3 regions of the Streptomyces sp. NPDC057253 genome follow, and region 2 is predicted to be linked to each of the others. Evidence: predicted binding sites of a transcription regulator. Region 2 holds the regulator's gene; each other region holds the start of a gene.
What was found. The regulator HrcA, encoded in region 2, represses chaperone genes, less so after heat shock. The targets are predictions, from matches to a motif close to TTNGCACTCNGNNNNNCNGAGTGCNAA.

Region 1: a site for HrcA is predicted at 2,608-2,634, ahead of groES (co-chaperone GroES). Genes of this name have one in related genera too.
Region 3: a site for HrcA is predicted at 2,607-2,633, ahead of groL (chaperonin GroEL). Genes of this name have one in related genera too.

What each region holds. Positions count from the first base shown of each region.
Region 1 covers NZ_JBHUXV010000090.1:32,958-38,586, reverse strand. Annotated here, with positions in the region: gene ACFULQ_RS35445 (methyltransferase domain-containing protein) at 1-623, opposite strand, end outside; gene ACFULQ_RS35440 (polysaccharide deacetylase family protein) at 714-1,670, shown strand; gene ACFULQ_RS35435 (polysaccharide deacetylase family protein) at 1,667-2,461, shown strand; gene groES (co-chaperone GroES) at 2,781-3,089, shown strand; gene groL (chaperonin GroEL) at 3,208-4,833, shown strand; gene ACFULQ_RS35420 (ester cyclase) at 4,930-5,619, opposite strand.
Region 2 covers NZ_JBHUXV010000013.1:29,909-35,537, reverse strand. Annotated here, with positions in the region: gene ACFULQ_RS09825 (S41 family peptidase) at 1-81, opposite strand, end outside; gene ACFULQ_RS09820 (hypothetical protein) at 184-717, opposite strand; gene ACFULQ_RS09815 (16S rRNA (uracil(1498)-N(3))-methyltransferase) at 906-1,652, opposite strand; gene ACFULQ_RS09810 (nitronate monooxygenase) at 1,649-2,725, opposite strand; gene dnaJ (molecular chaperone DnaJ) at 2,779-3,918, opposite strand; gene hrcA (heat-inducible transcriptional repressor HrcA) at 3,919-4,935, opposite strand; gene ACFULQ_RS09795 (MBL fold metallo-hydrolase) at 5,086-5,629, shown strand, end outside.
Region 3 covers NZ_JBHUXV010000167.1:833-6,461, forward strand. Annotated here, with positions in the region: gene ACFULQ_RS44440 (NADH:flavin oxidoreductase) at 1-444, opposite strand, end outside; gene groL (chaperonin GroEL) at 822-2,444, opposite strand; gene ACFULQ_RS44450 (cold-shock protein) at 3,091-3,297, opposite strand; gene ACFULQ_RS44455 (MoaD/ThiS family protein) at 3,741-4,016, opposite strand; gene thrC (threonine synthase) at 4,131-5,411, opposite strand; SAM riboswitch class I at 5,429-5,584, opposite strand.

The DNA.
Region 1 (5,629 bases), on a different contig from region 2:
CCGGGTGCCACCTTCAGTGCCGCGTGCGGGGCCCTGAGGGCCGCCTGGACGGCCCAGGAGAGCGGGGGCGAGTAGGCCTCCGGGTCGAAGATGCGCCCGCGTTTCGTGGAGCGCCTGGCCGGGTCCACGAACACGGCGTCGTACGCGTCCGTGTCGACCTCCGTGACGTCCGCCTCCCGTACCTCGATCAGGTCGGCGAGTCCCAGCGCGTCCGCGTTCGCCCGCGCGGCCGCCGCCGTGAGCGGGTCCCGGTCCACCGCGAGGACCCGGATCCCGGCCCGGGCCAGCGCGATCGCGTCACCGCCGATCCCGCAGCACAGGTCGGCGACGGACCGCACCCCGAGGGCCCGGAAGCGCTCGGCCCGGTAGGCGGCCACACTCGCCCGCGTCGACTGCTCCACCCCGTCCGGCGTGAAGAACATCCGCCCCGCGTCCTCGGCCCCGAACTTCGCCGCCGCCCGCTGCCGCAGCCGGGCCTGGCCGAGCGCCGCGGAGACCAGTTCGGCGGGATGCTCGCGGCGCAGTCGGGTGGCGACGGCGAGTTCGTCGGCGGGGGAGGTGCCCCGCACGGTGTCGAGGAGGGCGCGGCCCTCGGGGGTCAGAAGGGGGGCGAGGTCGTTCACCGGGTCATTGTGGGCCAGTCGGTGGACGGCGCGCTTCCGGCGGCGGTGTCGACCCGGGATCAGGGGTGTGACCTGCGAGGATCCCGCTCCATGGGAGCAGTAGGACAAAAATACAAAAACAGTGCGTTTCTGGTCTCGATCTGCAGCGGACTCGTCCTTCTGGCCGTGGCCGCCCTCGTCTCCGGCTGTGCCGGGCAGGCCGGGACCGGCACCCGGTCCCAGCGGGGCGACACCCTGGGAGGGCAGCCCCTGAAGGCGCCCCCGGCCCCCGCCGCCGAACTCCAGGCCGACAAGACCGTCATCCGGGCCGCCGCACTCCGCGCCGAGCGGGCCCGGACCGCCGCCGCCAGGCGCTGGAGCCTCAAGCAGGTTCCGCTCGTCGCCCCGCCCGCCCCCGCGGAGAAGCCCCGCATCACCACCCGCCGCGGCTTCGAGGTCGACGGCCACGAGGAGAACGGCCTCCCGCCGGTCTTCACCACGATCCCCACCGACCGCAGGATCGTCTTCCTGACCATCGACGACGGCGCCGAGAAGGACCCCGCGTTCCTGCGGATGATGAGCGAGCTGAACGTGCCGTACACCGCCTTCCTCAGCGACTACCTGATCAAGGGCGACTACGGCTACTTCGCGAGGATGCGGGACCGAGGGGTCGTCCTCAACAACCACACCCTCCACCACCCCTACCTGCCCGCGCTGTCGTACACCCGCCAGAAGCGCGAGATCTGCGGGATGCAGGACGTCATCGAGAAGCGCTACGGCACCCGGCCCCTGCTCTTCCGCCCGCCCTACGGCAACTACAACGAGGACACCCTGCGGGCGGCGAGGTCCTGCGGGGTGCGGTACGCGCCGATCTGGAACGAGGAGGTCTTCGTCGACCACTGGGAGTACCGCGAGTCGGACCAGGAGATCCACCCCGGTGACATCGTGCTCAGCCACTTCCGGGGCCGCGGGGAGTGGAAGGGCACCATGCCCGACATGGTCCGCCGCTTCCTGGACAAGGTCACGGCCGAGGGGTACGCCGTCGCGCGCCTGGAGGACTACCTGTGAGACCGCGGGCACTGGTCGCCGTGGGGCTGGCGACCGCACTGCTCACCGGCTGCGCCCAGTCCGTCGACCCCATCGAACGGCTGGGCCGCAAGGCCGCGCAGCGGGTGGGCTCGGACGGCCCGGCCGGCGCCGACGCACGGCCGTACCGCCACTGGGGCCTCACCGCCCCGCTGCCCGCGCCCCCGCGCCGGCAGGCACGCCCGGCCGCGGTGGACCCGAACGGCCCGCTCCCGGTGGTGAGGCGGGTGCCGACGTCCGACAGGGTGGTCTTCCTCACCTACGACGACGGCGCCGAGCGGGACCCCCGGTTCGTCGACATGGTCCGTGAACTGCGCCTCCCGGTCAGCATGTTCCTCACCAACAGCGTCGTCGGACCCGGCTACGGCCACTTCGCACGCCTCCAGTCGGTCGGCGCGAGCATCCAGAACCACACCCTCGACCACCCCGCCCTGCGCGGCCTGCCCTACACCGGCCAGCGCGCCGAGATCTGCGGCCAGCAGGAGAAACTCCACGCCCGCTTCGGCATCCGCCCACGCCTGTTCCGCCCGCCCTACGGGACGTACGACACCACGACCCGGCACGCGGCGGCCGACTGCGGCCTGGCGGCACTCGTGCTGTGGAGCACGTCGGTGGAGGACGGCACCCTGGAGCGCCCGCTGCGGGCGGGGGACATCGTGTCGGTGGCATCGGGCGAGGCGGCGGGCCCGAGCCTGACGGAACGCACGACGGCGGTACTGAGGGAGATCGAGCGCAGGGGCCTGACGGTGGGAAAACTGGAGGACTACCTGTAGCCAATTCACCCCGTCCGGCTACAGCCACTCAGCCCGTCCGGCGTTTGAGGACGAGGCCGCAGGCCGATGGGGGGTCCGGGGGCGCAGCCCCCGGGACGCTCACCCCCACCCACCCGCACCAGAACCCGGCACGCCAGCGCAGCGAATTGGCACTCCGCTTGACCGAGTGCTAATCGCGGTCATAGTCTCGGCTCTGGCACTCCGCAGGTGAGAGTGCCAACACAGCGACGGGCAGGTCCGGCACCCGCGACGACGGATCCACCTGGTCGCCACCTCAGACAGTTAACCCCGTGAGATCTCCGAAGGGGGAGGTCGGATCGTGACGACCACCAGCTCCAAGGTTGCCATCAAGCCGCTCGAGGACCGCATCGTGGTCCAGCCGCTCGACGCCGAGCAGACCACCGCCTCTGGCCTGGTCATCCCGGACACCGCGAAGGAGAAGCCCCAGGAGGGCGTCATCCTCGCCGTGGGCCCGGGCCGCTTCGAGAACGGCGAGCGCCTGCCGCTCGACGTGAAGGTCGGCGACATCGTGCTGTACAGCAAGTACGGCGGCACCGAGGTGAAGTACAACGGCGAGGAGTACCTCGTCCTCTCGTCCCGCGACGTGCTCGCGGTCATCGAGAAGTAATTCACCTCAAGCTTTTCTGCTTGTGAGCTGCGCCCCGGTCTCCCGCCACCTTATGAAGCCGGGCGTCTGGGGCGCAGTTCGTTTCACCCACGTTTCCCGAGAGGGCTGAACCGCTCCCATGGCGAAGATCCTGAAGTTCGACGAGGACGCCCGTCGCGCCCTCGAGCGCGGCGTCAACAAGCTTGCCGACACGGTGAAGGTGACGATCGGCCCCAAGGGCCGCAACGTCGTCATCGACAAGAAGTTCGGCGCACCCACCATCACCAACGACGGTGTCACCATCGCCCGCGAGGTCGAGGTCGAGGACCCGTACGAGAACCTCGGCGCGCAGCTGGTGAAGGAGGTGGCGACCAAGACCAACGACATCGCGGGTGACGGCACCACCACCGCCACCGTGCTCGCCCAGGCGCTGGTGCGCGAGGGCCTGAAGAACGTCGCCGCGGGTGCCTCCCCGGCGCTGCTGAAGAAGGGCATCGACGCGGCCGTGGCCGCGGTCTCCGAGGACCTCCTCGCGACCGCCCGCCCGATCGACGAGAAGTCCGACATCGCCGCCGTGGCCGCGCTGTCCGCCCAGGACCAGCAGGTCGGCGAGCTCATCGCCGAGGCGATGGACAAGGTCGGCAAGGACGGTGTCATCACCGTCGAGGAGTCCAACACCTTCGGTCTGGAGCTGGACTTCACCGAGGGCATGGCCTTCGACAAGGGCTACCTGTCCCCGTACATGGTCACCGACCAGGAGCGTATGGAGGCCGTCCTCGACGACCCGTACATCCTGATCAACCAGGGCAAGATCTCCTCGATCCAGGACCTGCTGCCGCTGCTCGAGAAGATCATCCAGGCCGGCGCCTCCAAGCCCCTGCTGATCATCGCCGAGGACGTCGAGGGCGAGGCCCTGTCGACCCTGGTCGTCAACAAGATCCGCGGCACCTTCAACGCGGTCGCCGTCAAGGCCCCCGGCTTCGGCGACCGTCGCAAGGCGATGCTCCAGGACATGGCGACGCTGACCGGCGCCGAGGTCATCTCCGAGGAGGTCGGCCTCAAGCTCGACCAGGTCGGCCTGGACGTGCTGGGCTCCGCCCGCCGTGTCACGGTCACCAAGGACGACACCACGATCGTCGACGGCGCCGGTGACTCCGCCGCCGTCCAGGGCCGCGTCGCCCAGATCAAGGCCGAGATCGAGAACACCGACTCCGACTGGGACCGCGAGAAGCTCCAGGAGCGCCTCGCGAAGCTGGCCGGCGGCGTGTGCGTGATCAAGGTCGGCGCCGCCACCGAGGTGGAGCTGAAGGAGAAGAAGCACCGTCTGGAGGACGCCATCTCCGCGACCCGCGCCGCGGTCGAGGAGGGCATCGTCTCCGGTGGTGGCTCCGCTCTGGTCCACGCCGCCAAGGTCCTCGAGGGCGGTCTGGGCAAGACCGGCGACGAGGCCACCGGTGTCGCCGTCGTCCGCAAGGCCGTCGTCGAGCCGCTGCGCTGGATCGCCGAGAACGCCGGCCTGGAGGGCTACGTCATCACCTCCAAGGTCGCCGAGCTCGACAAGGGCCAGGGCTTCAACGCCGCGACCGGCGAGTACGGCGACCTGGTCAAGGCCGGCGTCATCGACCCGGTCAAGGTCACCCGCTCCGCCCTGGAGAACGCCGCCTCCATCGCCTCCCTCCTCCTGACGACCGAGACCCTGGTCGTCGAGAAGAAGGAAGAGGAGGAGCCGGCCGCCGCCGGGCACGGCCACGGCCACTCCCACTGAGCGCACCGCTCGTAAGGAGGCCCCCGTTCCCTGCTGGGTTCCGCAGGGAACGGGGGCTTTCCCCTTCGCGGGCCTTTCTTCGGGCCGCCCGGCCGCTCAGTCGCCGAGTGCCCCCAGCTGTTCCATGAGCCCCGCGCGGTCGTACTGCCACCAGCCCTCGCAGATCCGCCCGTCCCGGAACCGGTGCCAGGTGGTTCCGGTCATGGTCACGTTCTGCCCGGTCGCCGGGATCCCGACGAAGTCGCCGGTGTGCTTGCCGGCCCAGGTCCAGCGGGTGCAGACACGGTCGTCCTGGGCGATCTGGTCGTCCACGCGGAAGCTGAAGGTGAAGGCCTGCCGCCACCCTTCATACTCCTGGCGCGCGGCTGCCAACCCCAGATCCCCGGGATTGGCGGGGTCGTGGTCGAGGTAGTCGTCCGCGAACCGCTCGAACAGCTCCGCCGTCCCGGCCCGTCCGGCCCGCTCGAAGAACTCCCGCGCGACGAGGGTGTTCAGCTGCTCGTCCCGCACCACGTCGAGGTCCGTGAAGGTCGGCGCCGCGTCGCACAGCGCGAGCATCTCCTGGAAGATCCGCTCCGTCTCCGGCAGCCCGGAGTTGCGCATCGCCTCCTCGTACGACGGAAACTCCACGATCTCCACGAAGTGCGACGCGTCGGCCCGGTCCTTCCCGACCACCGCGTGCGTCGCCGTCCGCTTCCCCTTGGTCTGCTCGACCCAGGTGTCCAACAGCCGGTCCATCTCGTCGAAACGGCTGGTCCTGCAGTCGATGAGCTGCACAAACGTCATACCACCGCCA
Region 2 (5,629 bases):
GACGTTGTCCGCGCTGACCCGCCAGGCGCGTCCGCCGTCGAGGGGCGCGAGCCACACGTCGTCCTCGGCGGTGAAGGCCACCAAGTCGCCCTGCAGATGCGGAAACCGAAGATATGCAGACGTCGCAGGCTGTGTCACCCGATCACCCTATGCACGCGCGGTCGCCGTGCACAGGGGTTTCGATCACTTGCCGTCGGGCCAGCACTGCGGGTCCCGCTGGCACCAGATGGTCTTGGTGACGGTCACGGTGACGGTGGGGCCGGGCTGCTGGGGGTTGTTGACGGGCGGGGTGGGGGTCGCGTCGCAGTCCCCGAGCCCCTGGACCCGGAACCACTGCTTGCCGCCCACGGTGGCGGTCAGGTCCCCGCGCACACACGCCCCGCTGACGGTCCGGGTCACCTTCCCCTTGACGGTGATGTCCTTGCCGTCCTGCGTCTTCCCGTCGCAGTCGACGGTGGCGACGGTGTTCACACTGGCGCTCGGCGTCCGGTCACCGTTGTCGTACGAGGCCGTACAGGTCAGCCAACTCACGTCGGCCTTCTGCCGGTTGAGCTCCTTGGTGACCAACTGGTCGGTGGTGTAGGAGACGGTCGCCGAACTGACCACACCGGTCGGATCACAGGCGGCAACTCCACCCACGACCAGCACGACACCCCCGACCACACCCGCCACTCGCACCCCGCGCGGCCGACGCACTTTCCGCCTCAACGCCACCATGAAGGGCAGACTGCCACTGCGTGCCGTCCGGCGGTAGGGCGCATACGGTCATTGGGCGCGCCGGTTGCGAACGTCCCTGCGGTGACGTGACCGCCGCAGGGGGCTGCCGCCCCCCGGCCCCCGCTTCGGCCCGAAAGGCCTCGTCCTCGAACGCCGGACGGGCTGCGTGACAGCCGTCCTCCAGGAGGTCAGGACCAGCGGCCGGTGCGGCCGAGGAGGAGGGCGGTCGCCGCGGTGCCGGCGGTCGAGGTGCGCAGCACGGTGGGTCCGAGGACGTAGGGGCGCGCACCCGCCTCCTCGAAGAGCGCCAACTCGTCCTTGGCGACTCCTCCTTCGGGGCCGACGACCAGCACGATCTCGCCCTCGGCGGGCAGTTCGGCGGTGGCCAGCGGCGCGCTGCCGCGCTCGAAGTCGGAGTGCAGCACCGCGGCGAAGTCGGCTTTGGCGAGAAGTGCGGCAACCTGTTTGGTGCTCGCCGCGTCCGCGACCTCCGGGAAGCGGACCCGCCGGGACTGCTTGCCGGCCTCCCGCGCGGTGGCCCGCCACTTGGCGAGCGCCTTCAGACCCCGGTCGCCCCGCCACTGGGTGATGCAACGGGCCGCCTGCCACGGCACGATGGCGTCGACCCCGACCTCGGTCATGGTCTCGACGGCGAGTTCGCCCCGGTCCCCCTTGGGCAGGGCCTGGACGACGGTGATACGGGGCGTCGGCTCCGGTTCCTCGGCGACCGAGGCCGGCTGGACGACCAGCCGGTCCTTGCCCTCGGCGGCGATCACCCGGCACACGGCGTAGCGCCCGGCGCCGTCGGTGAGGACGACCTCCTCGCCGGGCTGGAGCCGCTTCACGGAGACGGCGTGCCGGCCCTCGGGGCCGTCGAGGACGTACTCGCCGCCGCCCGTGTCGAGGTGGTCGACGACGAACACCGGAGCGGTCATCGCAGACCTCCCTTGGCCGACAACGCTGTCTGCGCGTCGGCGAGTTCGGCCGCGAGGAGCTCCACCAGCCGGCCCGCCGGCAGATCGCGGGCCATGCGGTGCCCCTGTCCCGCCCACAGCGCCATGCCCTGCGGGTCCTTGGCCTTGGCGGCGGCCTTCCTGAGCGGCGCGGTGAGGTGGTGGACCTCGGGGTAGGCGGCGGGCGCGTAGGGCCCGTGCTCGCGCAGGAAGCGGTTGACCAGGCCACGGGCGGGGCGGCCGGAGAAGGCCCGGGTCAACTCGGTGCGGACGTAGAGGGGGTTGGTCAGCGCCTGCTTGTGCAGGTCGTGGGCGCCGGACTCGTGGGTGGCGAGGAACGCCGTGCCGAGCTGGGCCGCGCTCGCGCCCGCGGCGAGGACGGCGGCGATCTGGCTGCCGCGCATGATGCCGCCGGCGGCGACGATCGGGATGGTCACGGTCTCGCGGATCTGCGCGACCAGAGAGAGCAGTCCGAGGCCGGAGCCGTCCTGCTCGGGGATGTCCCGGTGGGTGCCCTGGTGACCGCCGGCCTCCACGCCCTGTGCGATCACGGCGTCGGCGCCCGCGTACTGGACGGCGAGGGCCTCCTCCGGGGTGGTCGCGGTGACCAGGGTGAAGGTGCCGGCCCGGCGCAGCGACTCCAGGGCCTCGGCGCTCGGGATGCCGAAGTGGAAGGAGGCCACCGGGACCGGGTTGTCGAGGAGTACGGCGAGCTTGGCGTCGTAGCCGTCGTCCCGTCCGCTGTCGGGGTCGCCGAGCTCGGTGTCGTACCAGCCCGCCTCGCCGGCGAGCTGGTGGGCGTAGACCTCGACGGCGGCGGGGTCGGCGTACTCCGGCTGCGGCATGAAGAGGTTGACGCCGAAGGGCCGCCCGGTCAGCCCGCGCAGCTGCTTGATCTCCTGGTACATCCCGTCGGCCGTCTTGTACCCGGCGGCCAGGAACCCGAGCCCGCCCGCATCGGCGACGGCGGCGGCGAGCCGCGGCACGGAGACGCCGCCCGCCATGGGCGCCTGCACGATCGGATGAGGGAAGAGATCGGTCAGTGCGGAGGACATGACGGCATGTTGTCACGTCCTCCGAACAAGTCCGAATCCGACCTTCCCCCGACTCAGGTACGCCCGTTGAAGGCGTCCTTCAACCGAGAGAACAGCCCCTGCTGCCCCGGTTGGAACTGCCCCGTAGGCCGCTCCTCGCCCCGCAGCTTGGCCAGCTCGCGCAGCAGGCGCTCCTGTTCCGGGTCCAGCTTCGTCGGGGTCTGGACCTCGACGTGGACGATGAGGTCGCCCCGGCCGCCGCCGCGCAGGTGCGTGACGCCCCGGCCGTGCAGCGGGATCGACTGGCCGGACTGGGTGCCGGGCCGGATGTCGACCTCCTCCAAGCCGTCCAGCGTCTCCAGCGGGACCTTGGTCCCGAGGGAGGCCGCCGTCATCGGGATGGTGACCGTGCAGTGCAGGTCGTCCCCGCGCCGCTGGAACATCGCGTGCGGCAGCTCGTGGATCTCGACGTAGAGGTCACCGGCGGGCCCACCACCGGGACCGACCTCGCCCTCGCCCGCGAGCTGGATCCGGGTGCCGTTGTCCACACCGGCCGGGATTTTCACGGTCAGCGTGCGGCGCGAGCGCACCCGGCCGTCGCCCGCGCACTCCGGGCACGGGGTCGGGACGACGGTGCCGAAGCCCTGGCACTGCGGGCACGGACGCGAAGTCATGACCTGGCCCAGGAAGGACCGCGTCACCTGCGACACCTCACCGCGACCACGGCACATGTCACAGGTCTGCGCGGAGGTCCCCGGCGCCGCACCCTCACCACTACAGGTGGAGCAGACGATCGCCGTGTCGACCTGGATGTCCTTCGTGGTGCCGAAGGCCGCCTCGTCGAGCTCGATCTCCAGCCGGATCATCGCGTCCTGGCCGCGCCGGGTCCGCGAGCGCGGCCCCCGCTGCGAGGCCGTACCGAAGAACGCGTCCATGATGTCCGAGAAGTTCCCGAACCCACCGGCCCCGAAGCCGCCCGCGCCACCGCCGCCGGCCTGCGAGAGCGGGTCGCCGCCGAGGTCGTAGACCTGCTTCTTCTGCGGGTCCGAGAGCACCTCGTAGGCGGCGTTGATCTCCTTGAACCGCTCCTGGGTCTTCGGATCCGGGTTGACGTCCGGGTGCAGCTCGCGCGCGAGCCGGCGGAACGCCTTCTTGATCTCATCCTGCGACGCGTCGCGGCGCACGCCGAGAACGGCGTAGTAGTCCGTGGCCACTTACGACTCCGCCAGGATCTGTCCGACGTACCGTGCCACTGCGCGTACCGCTCCCATCGTTCCCGGGTAATCCATGCGGGTCGGTCCGACCACGCCGAGCTTGGCGACTGCCTCGCCGCCCGAACCGTAGCCGACCGACACCACGGAAGTGGAGTTGAGTCCCTCGTAGGCGTTCTCATGACCGATACGGACGGTCATGCCCGAATCCCCGGCCTCGCCAAGGAGTTTGAGGAGGACGACCTGCTCCTCCAGGGCCTCCAGGACGGGCCGGATGGTGAGGGGAAAGTCATGTCCGAAGCGAGTGAGATTGGCGGTGCCGCCGATCATCAGCCGCTCCTCGTTCTCCTCGACGAGTGTCTCCAGGAGAGTGGAGAGCACTGTCGCGACCGTACCCCGATCCTCGACGTCGAAGCCCTCGGGCAGGTCCTCGACCAGTCTGGGCACATCGGTGAACCGGCGTCCCGCGACCCGGCTGTTGAGCCGCGCCCGCAGATCGGCGAGCGAGGCCTCCCCGAAGGGCGCCGGGCAGTCGACCAGCCGCTGCTCGACCCGGCCGGTGTCCGTGATCAGCACGAGCATCAGGCGCGCGGGCGCGAGCGAGAGCAGCTCGACGTGCCGGACGGTGGACCGGGTGAGGGAGGGGTACTGCACGACGGCGACCTGCCGGGTGAGCTGCGCGAGCAGCCGTACGGTCCGCGCCACCACGTCGTCGAGGTCGACGGCGCCGTCGAGGAAGTTCTGGATCGCGCGCCGCTCGGGCGCGGTCATCGGCTTGACGCCCGCGAGCTTGTCGACGAAGAGGCGGTACCCCTTGTCGGTTGGGATCCGCCCGGCGCTGGTGTGCGGCTGGGCGATGAACCCCTCGTCCTCCAGGGCCGCCATGTCATTGCGGACGGTCGCCGGGGAGACTCCGAGGTTGTGCCGCTCGGTCAGGGCCTTCGACCCGACCGGCTCCTCGGTGCCGACGTAGTCCTGGACGATGGCGCGCAACACCTGAAGCCTGCGTTCACTCAGCATCGCGCACACCTCCAGAATGCGTCCCTTGGCGTCTCGCCTGGCACTCTGTCCGTCCGAGTGCCAGCGCTCCCCGGGCCAGTGTACGGCGGTGGGGTACTCCCAGGGCAAGGTCGGTCCTGCGGGGCGGGTTCCTGCCGTTAGCGTCGCGGTATGACGGTGACTTGGGAAGAGCTCGGGTGGGAGCGGGTCGCGACCGGTGTGGGTCGGTGCCGGCTGCCCGGCTGGGACTGTACGGCGGGCCTGGTGATCGGCGCGGGCACGGCCCTCCTGATCGACGCGGGCTCCGGTCTCGCGGAGGGCGCGCGGCTGCGCGCCGAGGCCGAGGAACTGGCCGGCCACCGTGTGACCCATCTCGCGCTGACGCACCCCCACTTCGACCATGTCTTCGGGGCGGCGGCGTTCGCGGGCGCGGAGGTGTTCGGCGCGGTGGGCGTGGAGACGGTGCTGGCGGGGCGCCTGGGCCGCGCGGAACTGCGGGCGGACGCGGTGCGCAACGGCCTGGAGCCGTCGGTGGCCGACGAGGCCGTGGATGCCCTCGTCTCTCCCCGGCATCAAGTCTCCGGCGAGTGGACGCTCGACCTGGGCGACGGCCGCCAGGTCCTGCTGGCGAACGTCGGCCCCGGCCACACGGCCCACGATCTCGCCGTCCTCGTCCCCGGCTCCCCCGAGGTGGTCTTCTGCGGCGACCTGGTCG
Region 3 (5,629 bases), on a different contig from region 2:
GCCGGTGGGCTCGTCGGCGCCGATGCGCAGGCCGGAGGGGCCGACCGCGGGGGCGTCGGCGTAGGGCGCCTCGCCCTGGTTGCGGACCATGCCGATGTGCCACAGCTGCGGCACGATGGTGCCGCCCGCCGCGTGCACCTGCTCGGCGACCTTCGCCCAGCCGGCCAGCTGCTCCTCGCCGTGGAACCGCGGGACGCGGTCACTGTTCCCGGCCGACTCGTGGCCCACGTAGGTGCCCTCGGTGACGATGAGACCGACTCCGGCGGCCGCGCGGCGGGAGTAGTACGACGCCACGTCCTCGCCGGGGACGCCGCCCGGGGAGAACATGCGGGTCATGGGCGCCATGGCGATGCGGTTCGGGACGGTCAGGCCGTTGATGTGGACCGGGCGGGAGAGGATCTCGGCGGCGCGGGAGGCGGCCGGGGTGGTGGCGGGGGCGGTCACGCGGGCACTCCTGAGGGGCGGGCGACAGGCGGGATACCCGTCGGTATGTGCAAGCTACATAAGCGCCAACCGTCTCACCCACCCCGCACATCCCGAACGGCCTGTGATCCCGGCCACCGACATGACAGAAGCCCGCCCCACCGGAGTGGGACGGGCTTCTCGCGGAGCGCTGGGCAGGCCTTGCACCTGCATCTCCCCACAGGAAGCGGGGCGTCTTTCCTTGGACTACCAACGCGTAGTCGACCGACGGGAGTTCACGTCGGGCGGCTCGTGATCAAGCATACCGCAGTCACGGGGTGCCCAAGACCAAGGGGCGGCACCCCCTGCTGAGCAGGAAGTGCCGCCCCCGGCAAGGACGTTGATCAGTCGGGGACCGATCAGAAGTCCATGTCACCGCCCGGCATACCGCCACCGGCGGGCGCGGCGGCCTTCTCCGGCTTGTCGGCGATGACGGCCTCGGTGGTGAGGAAGAGCGCGGCGATGGAGGCGGCGTTCTGCAGAGCGGAGCGCGTGACCTTCGCCGGGTCGATGATGCCTTCCTTGACCAGGTCGACGTACTCACCGGTCGCGGCGTTCAGGCCGTGACCCGGGGTGAGGTTGCGGACCTTCTCCACCACGACGCCGCCCTCGAGGCCGGCGTTGACGGCGATCTGCTTCAGCGGGGCCTCCAGGGCGAGCTTGACGGCGGCAGCGCCGGTCGCCTCGTCACCCTCCAGCTCCAGCTTCTCGAAGACACCGGAGGCCTGGAGCAGGGCCACGCCACCACCGGCGACGATGCCCTCCTCGACGGCCGCCTTGGCGTTGCGCACGGCGTCCTCGATGCGGTGCTTGCGCTCCTTGAGCTCGACCTCGGTCGCGGCACCGGCCTTGATGACGGCGACGCCACCGGCGAGCTTGGCCAGGCGCTCCTGGAGCTTCTCGCGGTCGTAGTCCGAGTCGCTGTTCTCGATCTCGGCGCGGATCTGGTTCACGCGGCCCTGCACCTGGTCCGAGGAACCGGCACCGTCCACGATGGTGGTCTCGTCCTTGGTGACGACGACCTTGCGGGCGCGGCCCAGGAGGTCCAGGGTCGCGTTCTCCAGCTTGAGGCCGACCTCCTCGGAGATGACCTCGCCGCCCGTGAGGATGGCGATGTCGCCGAGCATGGCCTTGCGGCGGTCACCGAAGCCCGGGGCCTTGACGGCGACGGACTTGAAGGTGCCGCGGATCTTGTTGACGACCAGGGTCGACAGGGCCTCGCCCTCGACGTCCTCGGCGATGATCAGCAGCGGCTTGCCCGACTGCATGACCTTCTCCAGGAGCGGGAGCAGGTCCTTGACGGAGCCGATCTTGGAGTTGGCGATCAGGATGTACGGGTCGTCGAGCGACGCCTCCATCCGCTCCATGTCGGTGGCGAAGTACGCCGAGATGTAGCCCTTGTCGAAGCGCATACCCTCGGTGAGCTCCAGCTCCAGACCGAAGGTCTGGGACTCCTCGACGGTGATGACGCCTTCCTTGCCGACCTTGTCCATGGCCTCGGCGATGAGCTCGCCGATCTGGGTGTCGGCGGCGGAGATGGAGGCCGTGGAGGCGATCTGCTCCTTGGTCTCGACATCCTTGGCCTGCTCAAGGAGAGCGGCGGAGACGGCCTCGACGGCCTTCTCGATACCGCGCTTGAGGGCCATCGGGTTGGCGCCGGCGGCTACGTTGCGCAGGCCTTCCTTGACGAGGGCCTGGGCGAGCACGGTCGCGGTGGTCGTACCGTCACCGGCGACGTCGTCCGTCTTCTTGGCGACTTCCTTGACCAGCTCGGCGCCGATCTTCTCGTACGGGTCCTCGAGCTCGATCTCCTTGGCGATGGAGACACCATCGTTGGTGATCGTGGGGGCGCCCCACTTCTTCTCGAGGACGACGTTGCGGCCCTTGGGGCCGAGCGTCACCTTGACGGCGTCCGCGAGCTGGTTCATGCCGCGCTCGAGGCCGCGCCGCGCCTCCTCGTCGAACGCGATGATCTTGGCCATGTGAAGTGGTCCCTCCAGGACTGGGGGTGATTCCTTCGGACCGCGCCCGCGCCCGCGACGGACGGCTCGCCGGCCTGTGGATCCTTGCCCCACTAGGCCTGCGGGCCTCACCGACCCGGTCCATCTTTGTCACTCTCACCTTCAGAGTGCTAACGCCAATGATTAGCACTCGGCCTGGTCGAGTGCAAGCGCCTCCCGAAGACCGGGCCGGGTTCGCTCACGCGGGCGCGGACCGGCGAGGGCCGCCCCGCGCAGCTCCCGGCACCCGGATCGCGCACCCCGGAGGCGACGGTTTCGGCGGTCGGGCGGCTACCGGCCGGTGGGGGCCGAGCGCGCAGTTCCCCGCGCCCCTGGGGAGGTTGCAGCGGCCCGGCACCAAGGGCGCGCAGAGGCGCGAGGAACTGCGCAAACCGCCCCACCGGCCCCGCAGACGAACACGAACCCCCGCACACACCCAGGGGCGCGGGGAACTGCGCAAAACGCCCGCCCCCACCGGCCCCGCAGACGAACACGAACCCGCACCGACCCCGCCCAACCGCCGGAGGCACAGGCACATACCGAAGGGCCCGTACCCATGACTCCCCATGGGGTACGAGCCCTTCAGTGAAGAAAAGAAGAACGACGCTGTTGTTACCCGGCGCGTGCTTCAGCCAGTCGCGAGACGGACCATGTCCGCCTGCGGCCCCTTCTGACCCTGCGAGATCTCGAACTCGACCCGCTGGCCCTCTTCAAGGGTGCGGTAACCGTCCATCTGGATCGCGCTGTAGTGGACGAATACATCCGCACCACCGTCGACCGCGATGAAGCCGTACCCCTTCTCCGCGTTGAACCACTTGACGGTGCCCTGAGCCATGCCTAACTCCCCTATTACTGGCCCTTGCACGGACCCGCACTTCGCGGATCCGGGTCAGACCTCACCCCCCACATGGTTGGGGGCGTGCGCCGGAACGCGTCGACCGCGGCTGAATGTATCTGTCCAACTGCCGTCTGCAACAGGTCAATCGGACGAGAATTCTGGACGGAAGGGGTCCGGAATGTAGTGAGAATTCGCCTGAATTCGGGGCAAGTCGGGCCCCATAAAGCACGCATAAGGCACATAAGACGCGCACACTTTGGCTACTTCTCATCGCACGTGGAGCGAGAACTCATATGCATGCGGCAAGGAGAAAGCCGCTGCTTCCCCAACTGTACCGCGCTCAACCATAGAGAATTGCCCCCTCCGCTTCTCTCACGGAGGGGGCAATCGGATGAACACTCGGTCATCACTATTACCGAAGGTAATGACCAGTCATACGGTCACCCGCCGGCGACCGCCGGGATGATCGAGACCCCGGCCCCGTCCGGCGTCGCCGTCTCCAGCCCCTGCTCGAAGCGCACGTCGTCGTCATTCACGTACACATTGACGAACCGCCGCAGCTTGCCCTGGTCGTCGAGAACCCGGGCGGCGATACCGGTGTGGTTCTTCTCCAGATCGGCGATGACCTCGGCCAGGGTCCCACCCTCGGCGGTCACCTCGGCCTGCCCGCCGGTGTAGGTGCGCAGGATGGTAGGGATACGGACGGAAACACTCATGTTCAGGACCTCCGGTCAGGTAGTCGCCCTGGGGGCGCGGGGCTGTATCGATATGCGGCTCCGCCGCGTGGGCGCGACCAGCCCCCACGGACCCGCCGCCGCACAGCGACCTGCTTATGCGAGACCAGCCTCGCGGAACGAATCAAGGTTGGGACGGATCGTGGCGGTAAGACCCGTACCCGCCACCGCGTCCAGCGTCTTCAGACCATCCCCGGTGTTCAGCACAACGGTCGTCAGCGAGGGATCCAGCAGACCGCTCTCGATCAGCTTCTTCGCCACCCCCACGGTCACCCCACCGGCGGTCTCCGCAAAGATCCCCTCCGTACGCGCAAGCAGCTTGATCGCCTCGACGACCTGCTCGTCGTTCACATCCTCCACCGCACCCCCCGTACGCCGGGCGATGTCCAGCACATACGGCCCGTCGGCCGGGTTCCCGATCGCCAGCGACTTGGCGATGGTGTTCGGCTTCTGCGGCCGTACGACGTCATGGCCCGCCTTGTACGCCACCGACACCGGCGAGCAGCCCTCCGCCTGCGCCCCGAAGATCTTGTACGGCTTGTCCTCGACGAGCCCGAGCTTGATCAGCTCCTGGAGCCCCTTGTCGATCTTCGTGAGCTGGGAGCCGGAGGCGATCGGCACGACCAGCTGGTCCGGGAGCTTCCAGCCCAGCTGCTCGCAGATCTCGTACGCCAGCGTCTTGGAGCCCTCGGCGTAGTACGGCCGCAGGTTGACGTTGACGAAGCCCCAGCCCTCGCCGGCCGGGTCGCCGATCAGCTCGGAGCAGAAGCGGTTCACGTCGTCGTAGTTGCCCTCGATGCCGACGAGCTCGCCGCCGTAGATCGCGGCCATGACGACCTTGCCCTGCTCCAGGTCGTGCGGGATGAACACGCACGAGCGGAAGCCGGCCCGGGCGGCGGCGGCACCGACCGCACCCGCGAGGTTGCCGGTCGAGGAACAGGAGAGAGTGGTGAAGCCGAACGCGCGCGCCGCCTCCAGGGCCTGCGCGACGACGCGGTCCTTGAAGGAGTGCGTCGGGTTGCCGGAGTCGTCCTTGATGTACAGGCCGCCGGTGACGCCGAGCTCGCGGGCGAGGTTGTCGGCCTTGACGAGCTGGGTCCAGCCGGGGTTGATGTTGGGCTTGTCCGCCACGTCCGCCGGCACGGGCAGCAGCGGGGCGTAGCGCCAGATGTTCGCGGGTCCCGCCTCGATCTGCTTGCGGAGCTCCTCGGTGTCGTAGGCCGAGAAGTCGTACGCGATCTCGAGCGGGCCGAAACACTCCTCGCAGGCGAAGACCGGGCCCAGCGGGACGCGGTGGCCGCACTCGCGGCAGCTCAGTGCCGCGGCGGGACCCAGGTCGACGGAGTTCGTGGTGCTTGCAACAGTCTGCGCAGCCATGGAGGCGAGGCCCTTTCTCCTCATCTTCCTCACGACGCGTTTCGCCGTGAGACGGATTTGGCACCTTCCCTAGCCGGGAGCCTCGCGAAATGATCAACGGTGATCTACGAGAACCGACTGGAGGGTTGCCGGGGCTTCATCGGGCCGTATCCCTCTGCCCCTCTGGATGAGCGGTATGAAGTTGTGTCGGCGGGCCTGCCAGGACATGCGATGGTCAC